2 regions of the Scandinavium tedordense genome follow, and region 2 is predicted to be linked to the other one. Evidence: predicted binding sites of a transcription regulator. Region 2 holds the regulator's gene; the other holds the start of a gene.
The links. The regulator Fur, encoded in region 2, represses iron uptake genes when iron is present. The targets are predictions, from matches to a motif close to ATAATAATGAGAACNACTATCAA.
Positions count from the first base shown of each region.

Region 1: fhuE (ferric-rhodotorulic acid/ferric-coprogen receptor FhuE) is a predicted target of Fur. The motif match lies at 5,364-5,386, and genes of this name have one in related genera.

Region 1 is NZ_JALIGG010000058.1:584,890-592,300, forward strand. It holds gene MUU46_RS22195 (cytochrome c biogenesis protein DipZ) at 1-1,547, opposite strand, end outside; gene MUU46_RS22200 (SDR family oxidoreductase) at 1,687-2,433, opposite strand; gene MUU46_RS22205 (winged helix-turn-helix transcriptional regulator) at 2,555-2,902, shown strand; gene MUU46_RS22210 (aminotransferase-like domain-containing protein) at 2,948-4,132, opposite strand; gene MUU46_RS22215 (YncE family protein) at 4,250-5,305, opposite strand; gene fhuE (ferric-rhodotorulic acid/ferric-coprogen receptor FhuE) at 5,614-7,411, shown strand, end outside.
Region 2 is NZ_JALIGG010000057.1:297,603-305,013, reverse strand. It holds gene potE (putrescine-ornithine antiporter) at 1-1,272, shown strand, start outside; gene pgm (phosphoglucomutase (alpha-D-glucose-1,6-bisphosphate-dependent)) at 1,400-3,040, opposite strand; gene seqA (replication initiation negative regulator SeqA) at 3,060-3,614, opposite strand; gene ybfF (esterase) at 3,788-4,552, shown strand; gene ybfE (LexA regulated protein) at 4,684-4,977, shown strand; gene fldA (flavodoxin FldA) at 5,127-5,657, shown strand; gene fur (ferric iron uptake transcriptional regulator) at 5,974-6,426, shown strand; gene chiQ (ChiQ/YbfN family lipoprotein) at 6,517-6,858, opposite strand; gene chiP (chitoporin ChiP) at 6,908-7,411, opposite strand, start outside.

The DNA.
Region 1 (7,411 bases), on a different contig from region 2:
TTTTCTGCGGGGCCAAGCACCAGATGCACGTCCCGGGCGCGGAATTTGTACACAATCCGGCCTTTCTCACCCGCCAGCGTGACGTGCTCGCCGCCGACATTCCAGCGCCCCACCAAACCCCAGGCATTAAGCGGCAGTGCCAACGGTTGACGATAATCAGCCACTTCATCGTTATTCAGACGGCCGGATGCAAAGTTCTCGGCGCGCTGATAACCCAGATAGGTTTCCGGTGAAATATCGTTCATGCCGCTGGCCGATTGCTCAACGCCCTTGCCTGCCACGTTCGCCAGCTTGTCGTTGACGTTTTGCGCGCCCGCCTGGCGTAACAGTTCCTGAATCACGCGTTCGGATTCGGCGTAATTCCCCTCACCAAAATGCATGTAGCGGATGTGACCTTTGGCATCGATGAAATAGTGCGCGGGCCAGTACTGGTTATTGAACGCCTGCCAGATACCAAAATTGTTATCGATAGCGATGGGATACGTGATGCCGAGTTTTTTGGATTCTTTAGTGACGTTATTGATGTCTCTTTCGAAAGCAAACTCTGGGGAATGCACGCCAATCACCACCAGGCCCTGGTCGCGGTATTTTTCCGCCCAGGCTTTAACGTACGGCAGCGTGCGCAGACAATTGATGCAGGAGTACGTCCAGAAATCGACCAGCACCACTTTTCCGCGTAGCGATTCAGCGGTGAGCGGCGGCGAATTCAGCCATTGCACCGCGCCGTTCAATGAAGGCATCACACCCGCATCAACCAGCGCAGGCACATCGCTGTTGGTGGCCGATGCCAGCATCGCAGAGGGTTTCACCGGGGAGAGCGCGTTTTCAGGCTTCAGCTTTTGCACTAACGTCTGCTCGATGCCACCGGTAGAAACCGTCGACAAACGCGCCAATACGCTGGTATCGAGGCCCAATGAAATCGCTGCGACGCCCAAAAGCATTGCCGCGCCAAGTCCACGGCGGATCCATTCCCCCACGCCGAGCGAACGCTTCATGGCGCTAAAAACTTTGCCGCCAATTAATAATGCCAGCGCCAGCGAGGTCACCGCCCCGGCAGCGTAGGCCAACAGAAGTAGCGTTGAACCTGCGTTCGCACCCTGCAATGCCGCACCGGTTAATACCAGTCCGAGAATTGGCCCGGCACATGGCGCCCATAACAGCCCGGTCGCCACGCCTAATAGCAATGAACTGCCCGGCCCAGCCGCGCGGCCGGAGGTGATTTTTTCAGAAAGTGTATTCCCCGCATTAACCAGCGGGTGCATCAACCGTTCACCGACCTGCGGGAACAACAAGGTGATGCCAAATACCGCCATCAGTACTAACGCTGCAATACGCCCGTACTGATTCGCCGCCACCACCCACCCGCCGCCGACCGCTGCCAGGGTGGCAAACAGCGTAAATGTCAGCGCCATGCCGAGCAGTAACGGAAGCCCCGAGCGGGTAAACGGTTGGTCTGAGCGTGCGAAAACAAACGGCAGCACCGGGAGAATACAAGGACTGGCGATGGTCAGCAGACCGCCAAGAAAAGCAAGAATAATGACCAGCATAGTTGAAGCCTCAGCAAGGACAACGTGGAGGTGATGTCCTGACTGTAGCGGGGAAAGGGTTACGAGATCCTCGCGGAATATTCACATTTTTGTGATAATTGCGGGAAGCGCCCTCCGCGAAGGAGAGCGCTGGCAGGTGTTATAGATTCCCTACGCCGCCATCGACCAGTAAATCGGTCCCAACAATATACGCAGATTCATCGGAGGCCAGAAATACCGCGGCTTTCGCCAATTCATACGAGGTGCCTAAACGCCCAATCGGCACCAGTTGACGGATACCCTCGCGCAATTTTTCCTGTGCCACGCCATTGCCCAGTTTACCCAGCGCCGGAGTTTCTGTTGGGCCAGGGCTTAAGCCGTTAACGCGGATCCCTCGGGGATGAAGCTCGCCCGACAACGTGCGTGCCAGTGATAGAATCGCCGCTTTACTGGCGGCGTAAACGCTGCTCTGCGGTAAGCCAATCCGGGCGCTCACTGACCCGCAGACAATCACCGATGACGGATTCGCCAGCATCGGTAACAGCGCCTGGATGAGGAAGAACGGCCCTTTGAGATTGACGCTCATCAGACGGTCATATGCGCGTTCATCCCACGCCTCAAGCGACTGATGCGTGACATCACCGGCGTTAGCAAAAAGGATATCCAGCTGTGGCCACTGTTCGCGTAATGCACCGGCCAACTGTTGTTGTTGGCCTAAATCGCCCGCATCACTTTTGAGAATCAGCACATTTTCACCGAGCTGTTCCCTCGCGGCCTGTAGGCCTGATTCGCTACGTCCAGTAATCGCTACCGTCGCACCTTCTGCCAGAAATTGCCTGGCGGTTTCAAGACCAATACCGCTGGTACCGCCGGTAATTAATGCGTATTTGCCATCAAGTCTGCCCATTATGTCACCTCGTATTTTGCTGGTGACGCCATTATTTGCGCTATAGTATCTTTTAGATAGTAGGCACCTTTTGGATACTAAGGCACGTCCTGGTATGCATTGACGAACGACGGGAGTTTGCATGACAAAAAATATTTTCCTTTTACCAACCGCAGGGTCGGAATGTCCGATGGTTGGTTTTGTAAACCTGATTGCCGGAAAATGGGCGATCCCGATCCTCTATCGGCTGATCCTGATTGATGAGCCGGTCCGATTCAGCGAATTACAGCGCGCAGTCGACCCTATTACTCAAAAAGAACTCACTCGCCAACTGCGCCAGTTTGAAGCTCGGGGATTAGTAACCAGACACGTATTTGCCGAAGTGCCGCCACGTGTGGAATATCAGATTACCGCGCTCGGGAAATCACTGCGCCCGACGCTGGATTCATTGGCGGAATGGATGCGGGAGAATGCCGCTGCGATGAGGTAAATATTGGCCCGGCAGCAGAGCACCACCGGGCGAAACATGCAGAAATTACAATGCAGATTTAAGTCGTTTAACGGCTTCGTACAGCTGCTCTTCGGTGGCGGTTGCGTAAGAGAAACGCAGCGTTTTCTTGTCTGCATGATCGCTAAAGAAGAACTCACCCGGCACGTAAACCACGCCTTTATCCAGCGTCTGCTTCAGCCATTTGGTGGTGTCGAAGTCATAACGGAACTGCGCCCACAGGAACATACCACCCTGCGGCTGATTAAAGGTGATGTGATCGCCGAGTTCCTCTTTCAGGAAGCGCGACAGCGCCAGGCATTTTTGCTTATAGGCGTCACGGATCAGCGCGATTTGCGGGTCAAGGCGATTCAGGGTCAGATACGCCGCCACCAGAGATTGGGTAAATGAGTTGGCGTGAAGATCGGTCGCCTGCTTTACAATCGCCACTTTCTGCTTCATCCATTCCGGCAGAATAATCCAGCCCACGCGCAGGCCCGGTGCCAGAATTTTTGAGAATGTCGAGGTGTAGACCACGCTGTCATGGTCGCCCAGTTCAGCGGCGGTCTGGAACAGGGTTTTCTGACGTTCTTCGGTAAAGCTGATTGCGCCATACGGATCGTCTTCGATTATCACGAAGTCGTGTTTGATCGCCAGTTTGACCAGTTTTTCACGACGTTCTGCGCTCAGCGTAGTCCCGCTCGGGTTACCGAAGGTCGGTACAATGTAGACAGCTTTGATGCGCGTAGTGTGCAACAGCGTTTCCAGCTCATCGACGAGCATCCCGTCAGCGTCGCTGCCGACCGACTGCACGGTGGCGTTGGTCAGACTGAGAATTTGCAGGGTCGCCAAATACGTTGGGCGCTCTACAACAAACACATCGCCCGGGTTAGCAAGCGAACGGATCAGCAAATCCAGCGCCTGCTGCGAACCCGAAGTGACCAGCAGACGGTCAACCGTGGTGTCAATTCCGCGAGATTTACACAGCCCGACCAGATGATCGCGTAATTCGACGGTCCCTTCTGTTAAACCGTACTGGAACGCCTCACCGAAGTTCTCTTCGACGACGAGTTGGGTGGCCTGGATAAGCCCTTCTTTATCGAATAACTCTCCCGACGGGATACCGCCTGCCAGCGAAATAACGCCTGGCATTTTACTGTGTTTTAACAGTTCACGAATGGCGGAAGGTTGAAGCTGTTGGATGCGGTCTGCGAGGTGATTGCTCTTGCTCATATTTTTTCTCTCGTTTTTATTCACCTAAAATATACATAGCACCCAAACGAATAAGCAATGCCTTTAACAGCCAAAAGCAAAAAACCACGCCAGGCGTGGTTTTTATGCGCAACAGGCTCAGTTCAGTGCAATACGAACCACGCTATCCGGGCCTTTGGTGGTGTTGTCTTCATTAAATTCCTGCTTGACCGTTACATACAGCGACTGTCCATCCGGCGAGATAAGCAGGCTATTTGGATGGCTGTCAAAAGACCAACTGTGTTTCACTGCATAACTGGTGGCGTCAAGCTGCAGTACTTTCTTCGACTCACGCTGGCTGATATAAATTTCGTTGCGCTTATCATTAAATTTAATCCCTAACGCGTCACCTTCAATACGTTTAAGCACCTTGCCAGTCCGTTCATCAATGACCAGCGTCACTTTGGCTTTTGAATCATCAGTCACGAACAGCCGACCGGTTTTGGCGTCTTCCGCCATGTTCAGGAACAAATACGTTTTCCCATCGCCAGGTGTCCAGCGCTGTTCTATTTTGTAGGTTTCCGGATTGATCATGAGAATTTCACCGCCCCCGTTAGCCGCATAGATACGCTGAGTGACCGGGGAATAGATAATACCAGTGACCCATTTGCCGGCATTTTCGATCCGATGTTTTAGCGTCATGGTGTTTGCGTCGACGACCGAAATAAAACCTGGGTCCGCGACGCCGCCGATAAACAGCATGCCGTTGTGCCAGAAGATTTCTCGCGCCCCCACCGGGTCGCCGTCTTTGTCTTTGCCTTCAAACATCAGTCGTTGCAGCACTTTTCCGCTTTCGGCATCCACTTTCGATACCCCGCCGTCTAGCGTGTTGGTGGTGTAAAACACCTTCCCGCCAGGATCCATCGTCATGCCGAAGTTTTTGTAATCGGTAAAGGTCTCACCGGTTTTTTTCAGCGTAGCCGGGTCAAGACGGTATAACGCCCCGCCGTTTACATCTTTAAAACCCTGTGCACTGGCGACGTACAGGGCCTTTGCTTCTGGCAAATACACCATTTCATACAGTCCATCACCCACCACCTTTTCCGACACACCCGGCACCGCAGTCTGTGCCTGAGCGTTAAAGGTCGACAAGCTGAAAGCCGCGGTTAACGCGAGGGCGAGTGTTGTTTTGTACTGCGTGAAGGGAAATAGCATCTGAAACTCCGTAAAAGGAAAGAACCCTGCCCAAAATGGGAAAATCGGTGTGGTTTTTATATTAATGAGAATCATAAGCATTTGCGTTATTTCTGTAAACCCATTGAAAAGCAGGGTTATCAGGCGACTCTGAATTCACAAATTGTTACACATGGAGTTAAACTCTTGCGCGACGACGCAAAAGCAAATAATTATTATTACCATTCTTATTAAGTCGTTCTCCGCATTTCACGCACCGGGCCATGAGAGCCTGGGCATCCATAGAAACGACAGCGCTTCACATAACAATAATTCTGACAGGAATCTTTATGTTTTTTATCTGCAAGGAAGCCAGCTGCGGCCGCCGCACGTCTGGCAAAAATTTAATGACCGTTTCACTGCTCGCGTCAGCTATCCATGCCCTGCTCTATTCACCTCAGGCGCTTTCTGCCAGTCCTGAGAGCGAACAAACGATGATCGTCGAAGGCAGCAGCGGTGCGGACAACGACGAAACGCATGATTACAATGTGAAATCGACCCATGCGGGCACCAAAATGCAGCTTGCACCGCGTGATTTGCCGCAGTCTTTCAGTGTGATCACCGAGCAACGTATGAAGGATCAGGATCTGGAAAATGTCGGCGATGTCCTGACGAACACCACCGGTATTTCTGCGCAGGTGGTGGACAGCGAGCGCTCGACCTACTTCTCACGCGGATTTGAAATCAGTAATTACACCTATGACGATATCCCCACCTCCGTTAGCGACGTATGGAACTACGGTGATGCGGCATCTGATACGGCGATTTATGACAGAATAGAAGTGGTTCGCGGTGCAACGGGCTTGATGACAGGTGCCGGAAGCCCGGCGGCGTCGGTGAATATGGTACGCAAACATGCCGACAGCAAAACATTTACCGGCAATCTGAGCGCCAGCTACGGCAGCTGGAACGATCAGCGCTACGTGGCCGATCTCTCTGCCCCGCTCAATCAGGAAGGTTCCGTGCGTGCCCGCGTGATTGCCGGTTATCAGGATCAGGACGGCTGGCTCGACAGGTACCATAAGACCAAAAAATTCTTGTACGGCGTTATTGATGCCGACGTAACCGACAGTACGCTGCTCTCATTGGGTTATGACTATCAGGAAAGCAACACCGATAACCCGACCTGGGGTGGTCTGCCAACGTGGTACAGCAACGGCAAGCGTACCGATTACGATCGCAGCCTGAACAGTGCCGCCGACTGGACGCGATATAACCTGAATTCGCGCAAAGTCTTTGCCAATCTGACTCACACCTTCGACAACGGCTGGATCTTCCGCGTGAACGGTACACACGCGGAGCAAACGTTTAACGACAAGCTGCTTTATGTGATGGGCAACCCGGACGAAATCACCGGCGAAGGGACCACCGGTTTTGGCAGTAAAGACCGCGGCGAACGCCATCTGGACTCCATTGACACCTACGCCAGCGGCCCGTTTGAACTGCTGGGTCGTCAGCATCAGCTGGTGGCTGGCGTGAGTTACAGCCGTCAGCATAATTCGACTTTCAGCGCCGATGGCCCGTTGGATAGCGAACAAATGGGTATCTTCAACAATGGCTGGACCGGCAATGTGATCGATCCGCAATGGGGTGACTGGTATCAGAACGCCGATGACATCGTAAGGCAGAAATCGGCTTACACCGCAGCCCGCCTGTCTCTCGCCGATCCGCTTTCGCTGATCGTGGGTGCGCGTTACACCCAATGGAGCACCATCGGCAGCAGCGGTGACATGAGCAAAAACAACATTACGCCGTACGGCGGTCTGGTGTATGACATCGATGACACCTGGTCGGCGTATGCCAGTTACACCTCTATCTTCCAGCCGCAAACCAAACGCGACTCAAGCGGCCAGTATCTTTCACCGATTACCGGGAAAAACTACGAAACGGGGCTCAAATCCGACTGGTTCAACGGCAGCCTGACGGCTACTTTCGCGATTTTCCGCATCGAACAAGAAAACGTCGGGCAGGAAGTGGAAGGTGAATTTGTGAATGGCGGCAGCGAGCAGGCCTACCGTCCGGCGAAAGGCGCCGTCAGCAAAGGTGCGGAATTTGAATTAAACGGCGCGCTGACGGATAACTTGCAGA
Region 2 (7,411 bases):
CTGACCATGGTGAACATGATGGGTTCCGGGATAATCATGCTGCCGACCAAGCTTGCGGAAGTGGGCACGATTTCGATTATCTCCTGGCTGGTGACCGCCATAGGCTCTACCGCACTGGCGTGGGCATTTGCCAAATGCGGGATGTTCAGCCGTAAATCCGGTGGCATGGGCGGCTATGCGGAGTATGCCTTCGGCAAATCCGGCAACTTTATGGCCAACTATACCTACGGCGTGTCGCTGCTGATTGCCAACGTGGCAATTGCCATTTCAGCGGTGGGTTACGGGACCGAACTGTTCGGGGTCACGCTCAGCCCGATTCAGATTGGACTGGCGACCATCGGCGTACTGTGGCTGTGCACCATCGCCAACTTTGGTGGGGCGCGGATCACCGGACAAATTAGTAGCGTCACCGTCTGGGGCGTTATTATTCCGGTCGTGGGATTGTGCATTATCGGCTGGTTTTGGTTCAGCCCGACACTGTACGTAGAATCCTGGAACCCTCACCACGTGCCGTTCTTTAGCGCGGTCGGGTCGTCTATCGCAATGACGCTGTGGGCGTTTCTCGGTCTGGAATCTGCCTGTGCCAATACCGATGTGGTGGAAAACCCGGAGCGTAACGTGCCGATAGCGGTTCTCGGCGGGACGCTCGGTGCAGCGGTGATTTACATCGTCTCCACTAACGTGATTGCCGGGATTGTACCTAACGTCGATTTAGCCAGCTCCACCGCCCCATTCGGCCTGGCCTTCGCGCAAATGTTCACCCCGGAAGTCGGGAAAGTGATCATGGGCCTGATGGTAATGTCATGCTGTGGTTCGCTGCTGGGCTGGCAGTTTACTATCGCCCAGGTGTTTAAATCGTCAGCGGATGAGGGCTATTTCCCGAAAATATTTTCGCGCTTATCCCGCGCTGAAGCCCCGGTTCAGGGCATGCTGATGATTGTGGTGATTCAGTCCGGTTTGTCGTTGATGACCATTAGCCCGTCGCTGAATAATCAGTTCAACGTGCTGGTGAATCTGGCGGTGGTGACCAACATTATTCCCTACATCCTGTCGATGGCGGCGCTGGTTATTATTCAGAAAATGGCGAACGTCGCGCCGGGCAAAGCGAAGGCCGCGAACGTGGTGGCGTTTATCGGGGCGATGTATAGCTTCTACGCGCTGTATTCGTCTGGTGAAGAAGCGATGCTGTGGGGTGCCATTGTGACCTTTATGGGCTGGACGCTGTATGGCCTGGTGTCTCCGCGATTTGAGCTGAAGAATAAACACAGTTAAACAAAACAAAAACGGCAACCCTGAGGTTGCCGTTTTTACTATTTTCGCCCTCTCCTTCAGGGAGAGAACATCAGCCCGCATTGAGTCTTTTACCCGGCAGCGCTTTGCTTGCCGGGCCGACAAAACACTATGCGTTTTTCAGCACTTCACTAACAATCTCTACCGCTTCTTTCTCAATCAGCTTACGGTGCTCGGCACCGAGGAAGCTTTCACAATAGATTTTGTAGGCGTCTTCTGTGCCGGATGGACGTGCTGCAAACCAGCCGTTTTTGGTCATCACTTTCAGACCGCCGATGGATGCGCCGTTGCCTGGCGCTGCCGTCAGACGCGCGGTGATGGGATCACCGGCCAGCGTATCAGCGCTAACCATCTCCGGAGAGAGTTTAGACAGCGCAGCTTTCTGGGCAGAAGTTGCAGATGCCTGCAGACGGTTGTAGCTCGGTGCACCAAAGCGCGCGGCCAGTTCGTCGTAATGCTGCTGCGGATTTTTGCCCGTGACGGCAGTGATTTCAGCCGCCAACAGGCACATGATGATCCCGTCTTTGTCGGTAGACCACGGTGTGCCGTCGAAACGCAGGAAGGATGCACCCGCGCTCTCTTCGCCGCCAAAACCAAAGCTGCCGTCGAACAGACCGTCAACAAACCATTTGAAGCCTACTGGCACTTCCACCAGCTTACGACCCAGATCATCAACCACACGGTCAATCATCGCAGACGACACCAGGGTTTTACCCACGGCGACATCTTTGCCCCACAGTGGGCGATGCTGGAACAGGTAGTTGATCGCTACGGCCAGGTAGTGGTTCGGGTTCATCAGACCAGCCGGCGTCACGATACCGTGACGGTCGTAATCCGGGTCATTGGCAAACGCCAGGTCAAATTTGTCACGCAATGCCAGCAGGCCTGCCATCGCACACTCTGATGAGCAGTCCATGCGGATAGCGCCATCTTTGTCGAGGTGCATGAAACGGAATGTCTGATCGACGTGATCGTTGACGATGGTCAGATCAAGCTTGTAGAACTCCGCGATACGTTTCCAGTATTCGATCCCGGAGCCACCCAACGGATCAACACCAAGCTTCAGGCCCGCTTTCTGAATGGCTTTGATATCAACGATATCTGCCAGCCCTTCGATAAACGGCTGAACCAAATCTTGCTCTTTGATATGCCCGGATGCATACGCCGCATCCAGAGACATGCGCTTCACGCCGTTCAGGCCATCAGCCAGTAATGCGTTTGCGCGGTCTTCAACCACTTTGGTAACGTTGGTATCAGCCGGACCACCGTTTGGCGGGTTGTACTTGATACCACCATCGTCCGGCGGGTTATGGGACGGGGTGATGACGATGCCATCAGCCTGTGCGCCACCTTTTTTATTGTGAACCAGGATAGCGTTGGAGACCGCAGGCGTTGGAGTGTAGCCGTTGTTTTCCTGCACAATCACATCCACACCGTTGGCCGCCAGCACTTCCAGTACAGAAATGATCGCTGGCTCTGACAGGGCGTGGGTATCCTTGCCGACATAGCACGGCCCGGTAACGCCATTTTTTGCGCGTTCTTCCGCAATCGCCTGCGCAATGGCCAGGATATGCGGTTCATTGAAGCTGTGACGCGCAGCGCTACCACGGTGGCCGGACGTTCCGAATTTTACCGCATGTTCTGCGTTACCCACTTCCGGTTTCAGCACGTAGTACTGAGACGTCAGCTGGGCGACGTTGATCAAATCACTCTGCTGTGCAGGCTGACCCGCACGGTTATGAGTTGCCATTGCCTGGTCCTTCTTATGCTTAGATGGTGCCGCAAACCTTTTCAATTAATTCCGCGGGGAACTGCATTGACTGCATGATGTGTTCAACCATGCTGCATTTACGACCGGTATTGGTGTTGGTGATAACCCAGTAAGGGGTTTCTGGTACCTGCTTAGGCTTGGTCTGATTGCCGTTTTTCAGCAGCGTTGCTTCGTCAGAGGAGAAGTAAACGCGCGTACGGCCATGCAGCGACTCGGTAGCCTGAGCAAATGACTTGCTGTCTAAAGCGTAAAGTGTAGTCAGCACCAGCAGGAAGCGGTTGACCGCTTTTTTCTGCTCGGCGTATTCGTCAGAAAGCATCAGCTCGCGCATGGCGCGAACGTTATCTTTTGTTGAAGACACTTTTTTAACCGCAGCGACGACCGGTGCAGACGCGGATGCCGGAGTTTCTTTGGCTACGGTTGATGCTGCCGCCTGCGATACGGCAGAAAATTTCAGCATACGCCTTAAAATGTCGGATGCGCTCTCGCCAATGTGCTTAGTGTGGCTGGCAATAAAGCCGTAGAGTTCGTCATCAACTTCGATCGTTTTCATCTTAATCCAGTGAGATATCTTTTCTGAATACAAGTTGTTGGGATTATAAGGACAAAACCCAACAGCGGATAGCGTGTCGGCAAAAACTCAGACGACTACTGAGTGTTGCAGCCGGGCGGCAGAATGTTCAACATGATACCCTAACCCGACGTAGCGAAAAAAAGAACTTTGCCATGAAATTAAACAGCCGAGCGCAAACTGCACAAAACCTGCACACTAATTCTCCCATCGTCCTCGTTCACGGCCTTTTCGGTAGCCTTGATAACCTCGGGATCCTCGCCCGGGATCTGGTTGCCGACCACAATATCCTGCAAGTCGATATGCGTAACCATGGCCTTTCCCCTCGCGACCCGGAGATGACCTACGCCGCAATGGCGCAGGATCTTGTCGATACGCTCGATGCAAACGGCATTGAGAAGGCGAGTCTGATTGGCCATTCAATGGGCGGTAAAGCGGTGATGGCGTTTACGGCGCTAGCCCCTGAACGTGTTGAAAAACTGGTGGCGATTGATATCGCTCCGGTGGCTTATCAGGTGCGCCGTCACGATGAGATTTTTGCCGCCATTAACGCCGTGACCGACGCAGGCGTGTCCAGCCGCCAGCAGGCCGCGGATGTAATGCGCCAGCATATAGATGAAGAAGGCGTGATTCAGTTCCTGCTGAAGTCGTTCGTCGACGGTGCGTGGCGATTCAACGTGCCAGCGTTGTGGGATCAATATCCCCATATCGTTGGCTGGGAACCGATTCCTGCCTGGGACCACCCTGCCCTGTTTATCCCTGGTGGAAATTCGCCTTACGTCACCGCAGAGTACCGCGACGCGTTACTTGCACAGTTCCCGCAGGCCCGCGCGCACGTGATCGCGGGTGCCGGACATTGGGTTCACGCAGAAAAACCGGATGCGGTGCTGCGTGCGATTCGTCGATACCTGGCAGAATGATTAAAATCCGAGCAAGCAAGCGCCATTGTGCCTCCCGGCGTTGGCGTCCGGGTTTCGCTGATGTATGATTGCGCGCTATCTGCGCCGGGCCTGTCGTCTGGCGGCTTGTTTCCCCGAAGTCACTCTGAATCATGGCAAAAGAACAAACGGACCGAACGACATTAGATTTGTTCGCAAATGAGCGTCGCCCGGGAAGGCCGAAAACCAATCCGCTCTCGCGCGACGAACAATTACGCATAAATAAGCGTAATCAGCTTAAACGCGACAAAAGCAACGGTCTCAAACGCGTTGAGCTAAAGCTCAATAACGATGCCGTGGATGCGCTCAATGAACTGGCTGATGCCAGAAATATGAGCCGCAGCGAGCTTATCGAAGAGATATTGTTGCAACAACTGGCTGCATTACACGGCCAGGAACTTGTCTGAAAATACGGCAAAAAATCACTTTCATTTAGCAGAGAGTGCAGTACGGCGCGATTGCAGTTTCCGCGCACTTCTCCTCCTGCTATCATTGCCTTTATCTGTGGGCAACATTCCACCATCATTTCAATACGTTTCAAGAGGTTATTTTACTCATGGCAATCACAGGTATTTTTTTCGGCAGCGACACGGGTAACACCGAAAATATCGCGAAGATGATCCAGAAGCAGCTTGGCAAAGACGTTGCCGAGGTGCATGACATTGCCAAGAGCAGTAAAGAAGATCTCGAAGGTTTCGATATTCTGCTGCTGGGTATCCCTACCTGGTACTACGGTGAAGCACAGTGTGACTGGGACGACTTCTTCCCGACGCTGGAAGAGGTAGACTTCAACGGTAAGCTGGTCGCACTGTTTGGCTGTGGCGATCAGGAAGATTACGCAGAATATTTCTGTGATGCGTTGGGTACCATCCGCGACATCATCGAACCGCGCGGCGCAACTATCGTTGGCCACTGGCCGACCGAAGGCTACCATTTCGAAGCCTCTAAAGGTCTGGCTGATGACGCCCATTTTGTGGGTCTGGCCATTGACGAAGATCGCCAGCCAGAGCTGACCGCTGAGCGTGTCGAAAAATGGGTGAAACAAATCTCCGAAGAGCTGCACCTCGAAGAGATCAAGAACGCCTAATGATTTAGTACGGTGCAGCATCCGTGCTGCGCCGTATTAGCGATACGTTGTGTTAAATTAATAGATAAAAGCAATTAAATTAATCGCTACAAATTTTTAACTTTTGAGCACATGTCTGTACAATGTCACCTGTTTTGACGAGGTCGGATGTTTCGCTTTGCAGATGATGCCTCGTTTTTGAAAAGCATACTTTGCTCAGGGTTTACGTTCCCATTTAGGCCAGGCAGTCCTATAATGAGACGCATTATCCTGAATTCATTCTTAGTAATACTTCCCCATAGGGAAGTGTATCGCCTAGCAACAGGACTGATTCCGCATGACTGACAACAATACCGCATTAAAGAAGGCAGGCCTGAAAGTCACGCTTCCTCGTTTGAAAATTCTGGAAGTGCTTCAGGGGCCGGACAATCACCATGTCAGTGCGGAAGACCTTTATAAACGCCTCATTGATATGGGCGAAGAGATTGGTCTGGCAACGGTTTATCGCGTTCTGAACCAGTTCGACGATGCCGGCATTGTCACCCGCCACAACTTCGAAGGCGGCAAGTCTGTTTTCGAACTGACTCAGCAGCATCATCACGATCACTTAATCTGCCTCGACTGCGGCAAGGTTATTGAGTTCAGTGATGACTCTATCGAAACGCGTCAGCGCGAAATCGCCACTCGACATGGCATTCGTCTGACCAACCATAGCCTTTATCTTTATGGCCACTGCGCAGAAGGCGACTGCCGTGAAGATGAACACGCACACGACGCCGCTGAGAAATAATCAGCGTTTGCTCAAAAGCAAAAAGCCAACCTCGCGGTTGGCTTTTTTTGGCATAAATTTCAGGCAATCACAGAGGCCGATAGTTGAGGGTTATGGCTTTGTGGTTGTCGTGTTGTTGTTACGAATTTCCTTCCAAATCTGGTCACAGCGGGCTTTCACCGCCTGATCGTTGCCGGTATGCGTCGCCTGGATGCACTGTTGATAATCCAGAACCCGCACGGTTTCCTGATTGGCAAACTGCTGATGTGACTTCTCGGTTTTCAGTACGTCCAATACATTCTGACACGCCTGGATTTTATCCGGGTTGCCTTCGGCGGTGTTAATACACGCGCTGTACGCCTCTTTGAGCTTGTTATCTTCCTGTGGCGCCTGGGGTTGTGCGCATGCAACCAGCCCGGATGCCATCATAGCGATGAGAATCAATTTTTTCATGATACGGCCTCATAGGCGCGCGGCGACGTTAACGCTGCCGCGCGACTTGTCAGAAAATGGTGAACGGGGCGATAACAATGAATTTCACGTCACGCTCATCCTGGAAGATATTGCCGTACCCCCCGCCATAGCTCGGGATGTCGGAGTGGTTGTCGTATTGAGTAAAGTGCAGCTTGAACAGCGTGCCTTTCGCTCGCCCTTCCTGAACGGTGTACATCGCGTCGAGGCTGTAAGCTGACTCTTTAATTTTGTTTGAGGCGATATCTTCGCGCTGACCTGCACTATTGATAAGCCAGTCAGACGGTTTAGCATCCCAGGCATAAACATAAGACGCGCCCACGGCCCAGCCCGGCATATCCCAGTTTTTCAGATCATACATACCGCCGAAGAACACCGCTTTTTCGCCGTTGGCGTTGAAGTCTGAGCGGTTATCCCACCAGATATCCAGTCGGCCGTTGGAAGAAGCATAGGTTGGGGTCATACGCTGAAGGAAGTAACCCTGCTGCCCTTCCGCTTTTACCCATGTTCCTTCGAGACGCAGGTCAACAACGTC